Regions from separate parts of the Photobacterium sp. GSS17 genome, predicted to be linked through region 1. Evidence: riboswitches for the same ligand, from Rfam matches in the RefSeq annotation. Region 1 holds a riboswitch; the other holds the start of a gene.
The links. Region 1 has a riboswitch for cyclic di-GMP ahead of PGW97_RS11030 (lytic polysaccharide monooxygenase). Riboswitches for the same ligand answer to the same signal wherever they lie in the genome.
Positions count from the first base shown of each region.

Region 2: it holds a riboswitch for cyclic di-GMP, as region 1 does, so the genes downstream of both, PGW97_RS06330 (TfoX/Sxy family DNA transformation protein) here and PGW97_RS11030 (lytic polysaccharide monooxygenase) in region 1, are expected to answer to the same signal.

Region 1 covers NZ_CP117517.1:2,474,721-2,478,935, forward strand. The annotation lists gene yiaY (L-threonine dehydrogenase) at 1-328, opposite strand, end outside; gene PGW97_RS11030 (lytic polysaccharide monooxygenase) at 683-1,912, opposite strand; cyclic di-GMP riboswitch class I at 1,974-2,107, opposite strand; gene PGW97_RS11035 (pilus assembly protein TadG-related protein) at 2,234-4,081, opposite strand; gene PGW97_RS11040 (DUF3613 domain-containing protein) at 4,095-4,215, opposite strand, start outside.
Region 2 covers NZ_CP117517.1:1,430,982-1,435,196, forward strand. The annotation lists gene PGW97_RS06320 (carboxymuconolactone decarboxylase family protein) at 1-319, opposite strand, end outside; gene PGW97_RS06325 (hypothetical protein) at 458-862, opposite strand; gene PGW97_RS06330 (TfoX/Sxy family DNA transformation protein) at 1,062-1,652, opposite strand; cyclic di-GMP riboswitch class I at 1,776-1,882, opposite strand; gene purR (HTH-type transcriptional repressor PurR) at 2,086-3,093, opposite strand; gene PGW97_RS06340 (heme ABC transporter ATP-binding protein) at 3,619-4,215, opposite strand, start outside.

The DNA.
Region 1 (4,215 bases):
CAACCAGCGCAATCCCTTTCGCACAATCGTGCGGTGAACCGCCACCCAGTGAAATAACAAAGTCACAGCCGCCTGCTTTCAACAGCTCAAGGCCTGCTTCAACGTTGTTAATGGTTGGGTTTGGTTGTGTCCCGTCGAAAACAACAGACTCAACATTTCGCTCTGCCAGCAGGTCAGCAACTTGCTTAACCATGCCAATTTGGCTGAGAATTTTGTCAGTGACGATCAATGCTTTTTTAAAGCCATGACCTTTAATTGCATCCGCCGCTTCAGTCAGGCAGCCAGCGCCCATGAGGTTTACTGTAGGAATAAAGAACGCAGTGCTCATTTATAATTCTCCATAATTATCAAATACTCATTACTTTAGCTTACCAACGGCCAAGAGACTGATTGGCTTAGATCAAGCTACCTGTAATCAGTCTTGTGTAACTCCAGCGGGGTAGAAGCTACCACCAAATTAATGTGCAACAAATTGATCTTGAGCAAGGTATTCAAGTTGCCGAGATATGCAACCAAATTAATTTGAAGCGGATCACTAATCCCGTTTAAAACAGGATTCATTGTTTTTTACTGTAAACACTGACTTTCCTGTCATTGACGTTTCATACTGATTTTCGTGAACTTTCAGGTATAAAAAAGCGCCGGACTGTGCCAGCGCTTTTCTCTGAATTTCAGCGGTTGATTACAGTTTCAACCAGGCATCCTGCCAGTTCGAACCATAACCCGGCTCATAATGTGAGGCCGAATTGATGTTACACCATCCGCCTTCCGGAAATGGCCGACATTGGTATGTGCTGCCGTCCCGGCTCAGCACCACGGTTTTACCCGGCTCGTAACTGCCAATATTGTCGGGGTAAACAAAATCGTATTCGCTTGGTTCACTTGGCTCAACAGGATCCGGCGGGATCACTTCACCGTCGCGAATATCCAGGGCATAACGGTAATCACGGTTAGTCACATACACCTGATTGCCGTACAGATCGGATTGATCAAACCAGATCTCTCCGGTTGGTTGCAGCATCCCCAACTGCGTGATTGCGTGGTACTGCTCATTGACCTTTAGTGCCAGTTCATACGACCACAGATGGACGCTCTGATTGGCAGCCGTTACAGGAAGCGTAACTTCAACCACCTCCTGCCCTGAACCATCAAAAATACGGAACAGCACCTGATCACCAACCTGAGCCTCCAACCCCTGCGGGATCAACGCGCCCAAAGGCTGCCATTCAACTGGCAGTGCGTCACCGTCGAAACGGATATCACTGCAGTTATAGAATCCCTCCCCGGCGGCATCATCCCGCTGCCAGCGTGTCAGCAGAGTCGCATCTCCAGAACGGCCTGCTGGCAGTGTCACGTTCATCACATAGTAATCCTGACCGTCTATCTGGGTTTTCGCGATATTGCCGTGTTTGGCAATCAGCTCGACATCGTCCCAAGCCAAGCGGCTGTGCGCCGCATTGTAAGACGGTTTAGACAGGTAAATTTCCCAGAAACTCGGGTTGTGCGGTGCCGTAGCACGAAACTTGAGCTGAAACGTCTCACCGGATTGCATTGCAGTCCGCTGCCATTGGCCTGAGGCAACCCCCATGCCGCTCTTTTTGGGATCCGAGCCATAACAGAGCTGCCCGTCAGCAACCACAGCCTTCACGGCATTCAAGTCGGTGTAGTCCGCCACATTGGCAGAGAACTCATGATTCTGAACAAATGGATAGGCGCCGGATTCCTGAAAAATGGCCCGACATGCCTGGTTCGGAATGCCAGAGCCGTCTGTCGGCCAGTAATACCCGCCATCTTCTACGCAAAACATTTGCCGGGCTTTGGGAAAATCGGTGTAGCCGTGCGCACTGACCTGTAACGGAATCAAGGCCATCACCGTAGCGGCGCTCAATGATAAGGAAAAACGTTTTTTCATGATGTGCTTCCAGTTAATTCGTTGGGAAGCCAGCTATGTGAAGAAAGCCGTGCTTTCTTAATCAGGTAGCCCCGCTGCCATAAAGCACAGCGACAAGTAACCACGCCGGATAGCGTATGAATAGTCGTGCAATCTGCGCTTGTTAGGCCGGTGGCTTTGCGTCGAACCCTTTCAGATTCTTTGCCTTTAGCTGACCGCACTAGTTATAGTGATTTTTCCTGTCAGAACAATTCCCTACGACAACTCTGGAAGGGTGATCCCGTTCTCTTTATCAATGGCGTTTCGTCCTTATTGTGAGCTTCCTTGTTTACGCCTTACCTGTCATTCGATCAATGCCCCGCCTTCCAGTTCGAAATCGCTGACAAACACATCGGCCTGCCCCACCGATACCCCCAAAGCTTTCAGCAGAGGATCAACCACCTCCGTCACCACCGGCATCAACACATCATGCAAAATAGCGGGAAGCAGCACACTGTCTATCAGGCTTAATGCCAAGTTAAGTACATTCAGCAGACTCCCCAGAAGACCACCAAGCAAGCCTCCTAACAAACCTTTATCAACGTCTTCACCCGTGTCAGCGGTTTTCAAATTGGCAGACAAGGTTGCCCCGGATACGGTCTCAGACAAGGTGCCGGAAGCTACCTGCGCGTATTGTTTGGGCAGCATATCGGTAGCAGTCAAGCGCTCACTGTGAGGCTGAAATGCCGCCGATGCATTCGGAAAACTGGCCCCGACTTCTACCGCCAGCAAATCTGAATACAGCGCCGGAATATCAACCACAACCGAGAACGGCTGACTGATATCACCGAAATCGTCGGCATTGCCTTCTGCCCCACCATCACCAACGAAAATCGTTGCCACCGAGGGTTTGGTAGCAAAATCAAACGTGACGGTATGTTGCTGACTCCACTGACAGCCAGACACATCCAGCAGCCGGGTTTCGGCTTCTGCTGCCACAACCTTGACCCCAAGGACACTGCTTTTCACCGTAATAATCCCCAGATCCAGACTGCTCAGCAGACTCAACGCATTAACCTTTAAATCCAGCTCTATTTGGGCGGTTTTTACCGCGTTAACGAACCCGTCATTTTCCTGAGATGGCAGCAACCCCATTTTAAATTGCGGCGGCTGCGTCACTGTCAGACGGATTTCCGTTAACGGTGCCAACAGTGATGCCAGATCCAGCTCACCTCCCGCCAATGACAAGGTACGGCTGTCGAGATTGACCGCAGCCAGCACAGATGCGTAAACAAGATCATATAAAGACAGGCTGGCAGCGAGCGCCGCTTGATGAATAGCCACTATTTCACTGTCATCACTCCCGTTGGCCAGCGTCAGAAATCCGTTCAGGGTGATTAACGGCAGGGAAGACACACTGGCCACACTACGGATCTGGGAAAGAGCCTGACCGGCTTCTGACGTCGCTCCAACTTGGGTGATCAACACGTCTATCAGCTGCGCGATAGACAACTCTTTGACCAGCAACTGATCGAGTTGTTGTTCCAGCGAGTCGCCACCCAGCGGCTCCTCTTGATTCATTGCAGCAACCAAGGTTCCCAGTCCGATTCGGGTGTTGACCAGCTCATCATACGACACCAGTGTCAGGTTTCCGCCCAGTGCCGCGCCGAGAATGGAATTGGTCAACCCGACATTGACCAGCGTTGAGCCAACGCCGAAACCGACTTTCGCTTTTTTATTGATCCCCGCCTGAGCTGACAAGGTGATCATCTGGGCGTCAGAAGAGTCAGAAAGCAGACGGGGAAACAGACTGGCAGCCACCTTTTTGCTGATGGTCACCCGCGCGGCGTCCTGAAATGCGCTCTTAGTACCGGTCTCGATCACCCAGTGATTATCGTGAATACTGGCTGTGCCGACATCAACCCGATAACTGGCACTACTGGTGTCAAAGCCATTCGCCGCCAGAACCGATTTAGCCGTCGCTTCCATGGCACTTTTCTGGCTGACTCCGTGGAGATAACAACCGCTTCGCCCCAGACTTAATGCCGCAAGATCAGCCTGTTGCTGCAGTCGTCGTTGTTCCCAGAACAATCGCCCGGTATCGACTGCCAGCGCTAAAAATACGGCCATTGCTATCATCAGCAGAATAAGCCCGCTCCCGACAGCTCCCTGCTGCCGCTTTCTGATACCACCACCGATGCGCACCGACATATTGGTATCCTTCCTAGCTGCCGCCCATAGAATCAGATATAAATTTGGCCGGAATGGGGGTGGTAAAACTGTTCAGCATTCGCTGCTCAGTCTGCTCGGCAGCCTGCGGCAACACCGCATCGTTATATTCTGTC
Region 2 (4,215 bases), 1.0 Mb from region 1:
CACTTTGTTGCCAATGTGCCAGCGCTTTGATTTTCTCGACAGACTGGCAACGTTCTGCCAGTCGCATGCCGTTGGCATCGACACAGAAGGCACAATCATTGAGTTGGGAGACCCGGACACACACCAGCGAGCGAATCACCGGGGAGAGGGGAGAAGAACGGCGATCCAGATAACCAAAAAATCCGGCGACCAGCCAAAATAAAGGCGGACGTCTACCCCACAGTAAAGCAGGATTCAGCACTTTGCCGAAGTGCCGCTGTTGGAGCCAGAGCAGGGGTCTGATCAGAACGGAGTAACGCTTTTTAGCCGAAATACGCACAGGAACCTCTTTTTCGTCGGTGTGTCGTGTAACTGTCTGAGTCCAATATAAAGATCATGGATCATTTTATCGGTAAATATCAGACAAAGACCTGATAAAGAGGTAAAAAATTTCAGTCGCTAATGAAAATAGCAGAAATCAGGATTGATCGATGGAAATTCGTACAGGAATGGATTGCGGCTGGTTAGCCACCTGATTGCGACTGCTTGGTGCATCGGTGATCAGAATATAGCCACAAGCGATAATCGGGGCGACAGACAACAACATGGTTTTACCAATATGGTAATTACGATACCAATACTTTCTAGCGCGGATTTTGAGGAGTAGTCCCCAGACGAATAAAGTGACGTTTAACACGGTAATCGACAGTAACACATCATGCATAGCCACCGGTGAAGCCACTTGTTGGCTGACCAATAAATAGACAACCACAGGCGGAAGCAGGCTAATAAGAACCACCGCTCGCATCAGGCGTGGCCATTTGCCAAACTTATCCTTGAACATCTGTTCATTTTGTCCTGGGAAAGGTTGGGAATAGTTCATATAACCTCCGGTGTTTTACATCCGGCTAATTCTACAATTGCCCTCATTGAATAAAAGTGTGTTGCCGAATTAATAAGCAGCTTTGTGAGTTAATTCAATGTTTGACAGGGAATGACATTATTCTGTCATTGCAGAGCCAAAAATATGTTGGGAATAAAAAAGAGATCCGAAGATCTCTTTTATATGTGTTAGGTTGCGATTAACTTAATTTCGCAAGAAGTTCTGAGCGCCGCTCTTTCGGGATAACAGACCAGTGCTTGCCACTGATTGCTCCTTCCAAAGCCCACAGTAAGTCGATACTTACTTCGCCTTCATGAGTGCTCTGTAGCGCTTTATACGCATTCAGGGCACCGGCTTCGTACAGCTCATCCACTGTGGTTATTCCGGCTTTTTTCAACATCCTCTCATTCGCCAGGCGAAGATTGGGTAAATCTTTGATTCGATTGGGAGAGGTGTTATTTTTTATTTCTTTATCTGCTTTAGCGGCAGATAAAGACAATTTCGCCTGAGCCAGAATTTTATCAGTATCGTCCCACCACTCTTCAGGAATGGCATAATGTTTGGTTACAACAGGAAAGCCACGTTTCTTATATACATAAGGTTTCATTCCTGCGGATTTATATTCCTTTTCATTGTCGGCATTCGCCCGTAAATGCAGTTTGTCATTTACCACGAGTGCAAACATTGTTTCGCCAGAAAATATGCCAAAGCCGCCAAACATTGAGCGTGATTTGACGTTATCGAAATTATTAAAAAGGCGTAATGAATCTTTGAGTACTGGTTTGTCCATGCGTCTTCTCGGTGAATTGTTACTAGGTCACCTAACAACGAGCGAGGATTCAAGAATAGCAGAGTTGTAAAACGAACTGTCAGGGAAAAGTGAAATTATTTCCTGATGTTATCTGCTATATCCATCGGCAACCCCGCTACCATAAGTTGACTGCTTTAAAAATAAAACTGCCTACTCTTAGGCCGGAAGCTTTGCGTCCCTACCTTTCGATAGGTTTGCCTTGTTCGTGACACCTAAAGCATATCTCAGAAGATTATTTTGAACTTGCTCCCAACTTTTAAAGTGTGATATTGCTCCCAGTAATATCTCACAATTTTTATAGTGATATACTTCTAATGTTGTGAATTTATTACTGTTTAAGTCAAAAGTGGTACAAAAAAACCGGAGATAAAAATCTCCGGTTTGTCATACATTTGTCATCAAGTTATGCATATCAGCTGTTCAGGTTACGCACTGATTTGCGAACGACCAGTTCTGGTATCATTTCAAAAACCTGATGCTCGTGTTCTTTGTTCTTCACGCGATCCATCAGAATCTCAACCGCACTCTTACCCAAACGGCGTTTAGGCTGGTGGATCGTGGTCAGTGGCGGTGAAAAATACGGTGCCAGGTCGATGTTATCGTAGCCAATGATCGACATATCGTCAGGTACACGGATACCGGCTTGCTCAAATGTACTGATCATGCCCATCGCCATGATGTCATTGAAGCAGAAAATCGCGGTTGGACGCTTTTCCATTGCCATAAATGTGTTGGCCGCTTTTACCGCAGATTCACATTCGAAGTCACCTTCCAGAATCCAGTCTTCATTGATGTCTAGTCCGGCTTCTGTCATTGCCTTGCGGAAACCTTTCAGGCGTTCGCGACAGGCCGCTTTTTCTGCGTGGCCAGTCAGACAGCCAATTTCCTTATGACCGTGCTCAATAAAGAATTTGGTTGCCACGTAGCCGCCAAGTTCAGCATTGTCCTGAATTTTATCGGTGTGCGGGCTTTCCGGACCCCAGTCCATGATCACCATCGGCAGATCTTTCTGGCGCTCCAGCAGTTCCAATAGTTGCTCGTCAAGATCCGAACACATCACCAGCAGGCCATCTACCCGTTTTTCGGCCAGCATACGCAGGTAATCTCTTTGCTTTTCCAGGTTACCTTCGGTGTTACACAGAATCAGCGTATAGCCTTCACCGTAGCAATATTCTTCAACGCCGTGGACAACTTCAGCGAAAAACGGGTTGGTCGATTTGGTTACCAGCATGCCGATGGTGCGGGTTGTATTGCACTTCAGGCTTCGTGCTACGGCACTTGGTGCGTAGTTCAGCTCTTCAACCGCCGCGAGAACTTTCTTCTGTGTTGCTTCAGCCACGAAGCGTGTTTTGTTGATCACGTGTGAAACGGTGGTGGTTGAAACACCAGCCATACGTGCAACATCTTTAATCGTTGCCATAGTTATTCTTCTAGTGAATGGGTCCGCAGACCTTTAAATTGAATGCATTACCTAAGAGGACAGTGATGAGTTGCGATGTCAGGGATGCCATTCACTATTCTGTTAGGTGGAATTACCAGAAACGCCAAAAGGCCGCATCTCGAACGGGCGGCTTCATCTCTGATAACAAAAAATCGTACCCGCGCTAATAAAACGCGTTGCATGGATCATTTGCATTGTTTAATCGCTTGCGATCACATTTTACTGAGTGTGGCCAATAGTGCAATGTTTCTGGCCAAAGTCATGGATATTAATTGACAGTTATCAATATTTTGCTTGTAACAAGGCTCTACGCTGCAATTTATTGTTATGGTAATAACTTGATTTGAAACAAATTTAATATCCTGCAATAAATCAGTTTGCATGGAATAAAAATACCGGTTGTGCTTGCTGCGCGACAACCGGTACTAATTTCGCTCAATCAACGATGTTTCCGCTCTTATAAAACCGTGGTCTTTTCACTTGAAGCGGCGTTATCACTCTGCTTCACGAGGTTTGATTGATAGTAATAGCGGCTCTGTTTTCTGCCTTTTTTCTGTCTGCGTTTTCACCGGCCGGTAACACGACAGGGTAGCCGTCGACCGGGTGGTGGCTGATGCATACCGGCCAGCCATATACGGTTTCAATGAGCGATTCGCTTAACGCATGCTGCGGGCTACCATCTGCCTGGATTTTGCCGTTGTTCATGATAACTAACCGGTCAGCGTACTGAGCAGCAAGGTTCAGATCATGGATGACGACGATGACCGCCGCGCCGGCCCGAGCCATGTCTCTGGCGACGCGTAACGTGTTGTGCTGATGCGCCAGATCTAACGCTGAGGTCGGTTCATCAAGCATCAGAACGCACTGTTCGCCCGCCTGACTTAATTGTGTCAGCACGCGGGCAAAATGAACCCGCTGTTTTTCTCCGCCGGATAAGGTCGGGTACAGACGTGAAGACAGGGCAGTCACGTCTACCTGCGCCATTTTTTCACTGGCAATTTTTCGGGTACGGGCCTGCGAGATATTGAGAGGCAAAGCCCCCAGAGCCACCACTTCTTCAGCCGTGAAGGCAAATGTCAGACTGCTGTGCTGCGGCAGGAT